One region of the Streptomyces sp. NPDC001599 genome, then DNA from elsewhere that is predicted to be linked to it. Evidence: riboswitches for the same ligand, from Rfam matches in the RefSeq annotation. Region 1 holds a riboswitch; the other holds the start of a gene.
The links. A riboswitch is a leader RNA that binds a small molecule or an ion and turns the genes downstream of it on or off. The one in region 1 is predicted to bind S-adenosylmethionine.
Positions count from the first base shown of each region.

Region 2: it holds a riboswitch for S-adenosylmethionine, as region 1 does, so the genes downstream of both, thrC (threonine synthase) here and ACFYZ3_RS02755 (aminotransferase class V-fold PLP-dependent enzyme) in region 1, are expected to answer to the same signal.

Region 1 covers NZ_JBIAVA010000001.1:606,896-610,410, forward strand. Annotated here, with positions in the region: gene ACFYZ3_RS02745 (cytochrome bc complex cytochrome b subunit) at 1-331, shown strand, start outside; gene trpD (anthranilate phosphoribosyltransferase) at 462-1,526, shown strand; SAM riboswitch class IV at 1,639-1,755, shown strand; gene ACFYZ3_RS02755 (aminotransferase class V-fold PLP-dependent enzyme) at 1,902-3,302, shown strand; gene ACFYZ3_RS02760 (glycerate kinase) at 3,209-3,515, opposite strand, start outside.
Region 2 covers NZ_JBIAVA010000010.1:37,909-41,423, forward strand. Annotated here, with positions in the region: gene ACFYZ3_RS24715 (hypothetical protein) at 1-1, shown strand, start outside; gene ACFYZ3_RS24720 (glucosyl-3-phosphoglycerate synthase) at 12-956, opposite strand; SAM riboswitch class I at 1,109-1,256, shown strand; gene thrC (threonine synthase) at 1,274-2,566, shown strand; gene ACFYZ3_RS24730 (MoaD/ThiS family protein) at 2,563-2,838, shown strand; gene ACFYZ3_RS24735 (cold-shock protein) at 3,280-3,483, shown strand.

The DNA.
Region 1 (3,515 bases):
GCGGATCTGCCTGGGCCTCCAGCGCCGGGACAAGGACAAGGTGCTGCACGGACGCGAGTCCGGCATCATCAAGCGCCTGCCGCACGGTGAGTTCATCGAGGTGCACGAGCCGCTCAGCCAGGAGCAGCTGCACACGCTCACGGCGCACGAGCAGTACCAGCCGGCCGAGATCGGCCCGACGGTCGACGAGAACGGCGTCGAGCGCAAGGTGAGCGGCACGCAGAAGCTCCGTGCCAAGCTCAGCGAGTCGTACTACGGCGAGGAGTCGCAGATTCCGAAGCCGACCGTCGAGGAGTACAAGGAGATCACGAGCGGCCACGGCCACCACTGACCCTCCAGCGTCGCCACACCACGGTCGAAGGGCCCCGTTCCGTTCTGCGGACGGGGCCCTTCGCCCTGCCCGGGGCTGGATAGGGTGGGAGCACGATCCCGTCGACGACACACATGATTCAGGAGCGGCTATGAGCGCTGTGACCCCCGCTGGAGGCGACACCACGGCGGACCGCTCCTGGCCCGCCCTGTTGAACGGACTGCTGGACGGCCGCGACCTGAGCGCGGACGACACCGCCTGGGCGCTGGACGTGATCATGCGCGGCGAGGCGACCGACGTGCAGATCGCCGGGTTCGCGGTGGGCCTGCGGTTCAAGGGGGAGACCGTCGAGGAGATCTCCGGGCTTGTCCGCACCATGTACGAACACGCCAACGTGATCGAGGTGCCGGGCAGGACCGTCGACATCGTCGGCACCGGCGGCGACGGCGCCAAGACGGTCAACATCTCCACCATGTCGGCGATCGTCCTGGCCGGCACGGGGGCGAAGGTCGTCAAACACGGCAACCGGGCCGCCTCCTCGGCGTCCGGGGCCTCCGACGTCCTGGAGAAGCTCGGGGTCAACCTGGAGCTGACGCCGCAGCGGGTGGCGGAGGTCGCCGAGGAAGCCGGCATCACCTTCTGCTTCGCCGTGAAGTTCCACCCGGCGCTGCGCCACGTGGCGACGGCCCGCGGTCAGCTCGGCATCCGTACGGTGTTCAACTTCCTGGGTCCGCTGACCAACCCCGCCCGGGTGAAGGCCCAGGCGGTCGGGGTCGCCCACGCCCGGATGGCACCGATCGTCGCCGGTGTCTTCGCCGAGCGCGGCCACTCGTCGCTGGTCTTCCGCGGCGACGACGGACTCGACGAGCTGACCACGACCTCCACCTCCCGGGTCTGGGTCGTGCGCGACGGCCGGGTGACCGAGGAGACCTTCGACCCGCGGGACGTCGGGATCGAGCTGGTGCCGGTCGAGGCGCTGCGCGGGGCCGACGCCTCCTACAACGCCGACGTCGCCCGCCGCCTGCTGGCCGGCGAGCAGGGCCCGGTGCGGGACGCGGTCCTGCTGAACTCGGCGGCGGCCCTGGTGGCCCTGGAGCCCGGTGAGGGTCCGCTGGCGGGGCAGCTGCGGGCCGGGATGGACCGGGCGGCCGAGGCGATCGACTCCGGGGCGGCCCGGCGGGTGCTGGAGCGCTGGGTGGCCGTCAGCAACGCCTGAGCGGCAGTACGGCAGGCAGTACGGCAGTACGGCAGGCAGTACATGTGACGTGCGTCCCGCGATCCGGAACCGGGTTGCGGGACGCCGATCATTTCCCCTAGGTTTTTCGACAGGTCATGAGTGACAGTCATGAGGCCCCGGCCGACTGTCCGGCAACCCTCCGTCCGTGGCGGGGTGCCCCGGGTGAGGACCAGGTCGTGGACAGCAAGGTCCACGGCAAGCGCGGACCCCTCGCGGAACCAGGGGTCCTGGGTCGTCCGAGGGAGTCTTCCGTGAACCAGCGAATGCGATAGGGCCGCAGAGCCCCGCCTCCGCACACCCCTTTTCTTCTCTTCACAGCGCCCTGCCGCGCGCTGGTCCTCACGGGAGTCCGCCATGTCCGTACCCACCGCTGTCGCCACCCCGCTGCCCGTCCTCGGCCGGGACGTCACCGTGCCGCTCGTCACCGGCGGTCAGGTCACCTACGCCGCGCTCGACTACGCCGCCAGCGCGCCCGCGCTCCAGCGGGTCTGGGACGACGTGGCCGCCTACGCGCCCTACTACGGCAGTGTGCACCGGGGCGCCGGGTACCTCTCGCAGCTGTCGACCGACCTGTTCGAGAACGCCCGCGGGACCGTCGCCGGGTTCCTCGGCTGCCGGGACGACGACCAGGTCGTCTTCACCCGGTCCACCACCGACTCCCTGAACCTGCTCGCCGCCGCGCTGCCCGCCGACTGCCGGGTCTTCGTCTTCGAGACCGAGCACCACGCCTCGCTGCTGCCCTGGCGCGACGCCGACGTGACCTACCTGGACGCCCCGCGCACGCCCGCGCAGGCCGTCGAGACCCTGGAGCGCGCCCTCGCCGCCCGCGAGCCGTACGGACCCGCCCTGGTCTGCGTCACCGGCGCCTCCAACGTCACCGGCGAGCTGTGGCCGGTGCGGGAACTGGCCGCCGCCGCGCACGCGCACGGCGCCCGGATCGTGCTGGACGCCGCCCAGCTCGCCCCGCACCACCCGGTGAGCGTGCGCGACCTGGACGTGGACTGGGTCGCCTTCTCCGGCCACAAGCTGTACGCGCCCTTCGGCTCCGGCGTGCTGGCCGGGCGGGCCGACTGGCTGCGCGAGGCCGAGCCGTACCTGGCCGGCGGCGGCGCCAGCCGCAGTGTCTCCCGGCGCGCGGACGGCGGCGTGGACGTCCAGTGGCACGACAGCGCCGCCCGCCACGAGGCCGGGTCGCCCAACGTCATCGGCGCCTACGCGATCGCCGCCGCCTGCAAGGCGCTCACCGAGGCCGGGTTCGACACGCTGGTCGCCCGCGAGGAGTACCTGATCCGGACGGTGCGCGAGGGCCTCGCCGAGGTGCCCGAGGTGCGCGTCCTCTCCCTCTTCGGCGACGACGCGCCGCGCGTCGGGGTGCTCTCCTTCGTCGTCGAGGGCTGGAACAGCTCGCACTTCGCCGCCGCGCTCTCCGCCGAGTACGGCATCGGCGTGCGCGACGGCCTGTTCTGCGCCCACCCGCTGGTGCGCACCCTGCTCGGCAGCGACCCGCAGACGCAGGGCGAGTGCGGCGCGCCCGAGGCGGCGCCCGGCGAGAAGTCCCTCAACGCCATCCGCGTCAGCTTCGGCGCGGGCACCCCGGACGAGCACGTGGAGCGGTTCGTGAGCGCCGTCCGGGAGCTGGTGAGCGACGGCGCCCGCTGGAACTACCGCACCGAGGACGGGCGCTGCGTGCCCGACACGACGTCCGGCGACACGGCGTCCGGCGACACGGCGCCGGTGACCGGCACCGCCGCCTGAGCCGTCCCGGCCGGCAACCGGGCCCCCAGCAGCACCATCCGCAACGCCCGTTCCGTGGCCTCGGTGAGAAGCTCGGAGGCGCGCAGCAACGCGTCCGCCAGGGCCATCGGCGCCGGCATGATCCCGTGGCAGGCGTCCACCCCGGGCACGTCGTGCGCGCCCTCGCCGAGCGTGCCCGCCAGGGCGAGGACGGGCCGGCCGGAGAGCTTGGCG
Region 2 (3,515 bases), on a different contig from region 1:
AGGCGCCCGGGTCACGCCACCTTCCGGGCCGCGTACTCCGCGATCTCCGTCATCGGGGGCCGTTCCTCGGTGTCCACGGCGTAGGTGCGCGGCTCGAAGCCGTCGACGCCCCGCTCGAACTGGGTGAGGGCCGGGCGGACCAGGTGGCCGCGGGCCAGGCGGAGCTGGGCGGTGCGGTAGATCGCCGCGGCCATCCGGCCCAGCGCCCGCCCGTCCTGGTGGCGGTGGACGCGGACCCCGACGTCGACCTGCGCGAGCGCGTCCAGACCCACCAGGTGCAGGGCGTCGACCAGCATGCCCAGCTCGACGCCGTAGCCGACCGGGAAGGGGAGCCGTTCGAGCAGCGAGCGGCGGGCCGCGTACTCACCGCCCAGCGGCTGGACGAAGCCGGCCAGCTGCGGCCAGTGCATGTTGAGCAGCGGGCGGGCCATCAGCTCGGTGACCCGGCCGCCCTGCCCGGCCGCCCCGGCCAGCGGGCGGTCGTACATGGCCTTGACGAGGTGCACCTCCGGATCGGTGAGCAGCGGGCCCACGATCCCGGAGACGAAGTCGGCGGAGAACTCGCGCAGGTCCGCGTCGACGAAGCAGACGATGTCCCCGGCGGTGACCAGCAGGGAACGCCACAGCACCTCGCCCTTGCCCGGCACGGCGGGGATGCGGGGCAGGATCGCGTCACGGTGCACGACGCGCGCCCCGGCCGCCGCGGCCACCTCCGACGTACGGTCGCTCGACCCGGAGTCCACGACCACGATCTCGTCGACGAGCGGGACTGCGAGCACCAGCTCCCGCCGGATCACCGACACGATGTCGCCGACCGTCGCCTCCTCGTCCAGGGCGGGAAGCACCACGCTCACCGACTGCCCGGTGGCGTGCTTGGCGGCCAGAAGGTGCTGGACCGGCCGGTCCGCGGCCGACCAGGAGCGTGCGTTCAGCCAGCGCTCGACTTCTTCCAGCACGTCCCGTGGTCTCCTTCGTGATCCGTTGTGATCCATCTCGCGGTACGGACGACTGTCTCGACCGCCCTGGCCTTCGGTTACAGTCTTGAACAACGCGTGGGGCCACCGCATGCCGGGGTCGCCGCGTGTACCAGCGCGAAACAACTTCATACCGCTCATCCAGAGGGGCAGAGGGATACGGCCCGATGAAGCCCCGGCAACCCTCCAGTCGGTTCTTGTCACACGGACGTGGCGAGGCTCCCGGCTAGGGAAGGTGCCAAATCCGTCTCACGGCGAGATGCGTCGTGAGGAAGATGAGGAGAAAGGGCCTCGCCTCCATGGCTGTGCAGACTGCCGAAACCTCCACGAACCCCACCGACGCCGCCGTCGACCTCGGCCCCGCCGCCGCGCTGAGCTGCCGGGAATGCGGCCACCGGGTTCCGCTCGGACCGGTCTTCGCCTGCGAAGAGTGTTTCGGCCCCCTCGAGATCGCCTACGACTACTCGGCCTACGACACCGAGGAACTGCGTAAGCGCATCGAAGCGGGCCCCGCGAACATCTGGCGCTACGCCCCCCTGCTGCCGGTCCCGGCCGACGTCGCGACCAAGCCGAACATCAACCCCGGCTGGACCAAGCTCGTCCAGGCCGACAACCTGGCCCGCGAACTGGGCGTCACCGGCGGCCTGTACGTCAAGGACGACTCCGGCAACCCCACGCACTCCTTCAAGGACCGCGTCGTCGCCCAGGCCATCGAGGCCGCCCGCGCCTTCGGCTTCACCACCCTGTCCTGCTCCTCCACCGGCAACCTCGCCGGGGCCGTCGGGGCCGCCGCCGCCCGCGCCGGCTTCCGCTCCTGCGTGTTCATCCCGCACGACCTGGAGCAGGGCAAGGTCGTCATGGCCGCCGTCTACGGCGGTGAGCTGGTCGGCATCGAGGGCAACTACGACGACGTGAACCGCTTCTGCTCCGAGCTGATCGGCGACCCGGCCGGCGAGGGCTGGGGCTTCGTCAACGTCAACCTGCGCCCCTACTACGCCGAGGGCTCCAAGACCCTCGCGTACGAGATCTGCGAGCAGCTCGGCTGGCGGCTGCCCGACCAGATCGTCGTGCCGATCGCCTCCGGCTCCCAGCTGACGAAGATCGACAAGGGGCTCAAGGAACTGATCGAGCTGGGTCTGGTCGAGGACCGGCCGTACAAGATCTTCGGCGCGCAGGCCGAGGGCTGCTCGCCGGTCTCCACGGCGTTCAAGGCCGGTCACGACGTGGTCCGCCCGCAGAAGCCGAACACCATCGCCAAGTCGCTGGCCATCGGCAACCCGGCCGACGGCCCCTACGTCCTCGACATCGCCCGCCGCACCGGCGGCGCGGTGGAGGACGTGACCGACGAGCAGGTCGTGGACGCGATCAAGCTGCTCGCCCGTACCGAGGGCATCTTCGCGGAGACGGCGGGCGGCGTGACGGTCGGCGTCACGAAGAAGCTGATCGAGAACGGCGTCCTCGACCCGTCGCTCACCACCGTCGTCCTCAACACCGGCGACGGACTGAAGACCCTCGACGCGGTGGCCGGCACCGGCCTCACCGCCACCATCCGCCCGAACCTGGACTCCTTCCGAGAGGCTGGCCTCGCATGAGCGTGACCGTTCGCATCCCGACCATCCTGCGCACCTACACCGGCGGCAAGGCCGAGGTGAGTGCCGACGGTGCCAACCTCGGGGAGGTCATCTCCGACCTGGAGAAGAACCACACCGGCATCGCCGCCCGCGTCCTGGACGACCAGGGCAAGCTGCGCCGCTTCGTCAACGTCTACGTCAACGACGACGACGTCCGCTTCGAGCAGGGCCTTCAGACCGCGACGCCGGACGGCGCGGGCGTCTCGATCATCCCGGCGGTGGCCGGCGGCTGACGCGGTCACCGATGCGGGACTGATCCACCGCAGATACACCTTGTAGTGCGTATTGCCCTCTCCGTAAGAGAAACGGAGGGGGCAATTCCATGTGGTTGAGCGCGGTAGAGTTGGGGAACGCGCTCCCGATCGGCACAACGGGAACCGTTAATTCCTGCCGCCCGCCCGACAAGAAGTAGCCAAAGTGCGAGCGTATTCTGCGGCTTTTGTTCTCTTTGCGTGACCCGACTTGACCCGAATTCAGGCGAATTCTCGCCACATTCCGGACCGGGTGCGTCCAGATTTCTCGTCCGATTGACCTGTTGCAGACGGCAGTTGGACAGATACATTCAGCCGCGGTCGACGCGTTCCGGCGCACGCCCCCAGTCGTGAGGGGGCGAGGTCTGACCCGGGTCCGCGAAGTGCGGATCTGTGCAAGGGCCAGTAATAGGGGAGTTAGGCATGGCTCAGGGCACCGTCAAGTGGTTCAACGCGGAGAAGGGGTACGGCTTCATCGCGGTCGACGGTGGTGCGGATGTTTTCGTCCACTACAGCGCGATTCAGATGGACGGCTACCGCACCCTCGAAGAAGGCCAGCGGGTCGAGTTCGAGATCTCGCAGGGTCAGAAGGGCCCGCAGGCCGACATGGTTCGCCTCAGCGCCTGAGACGCGCGGCCACCGCAACCCGGTCTTCATCC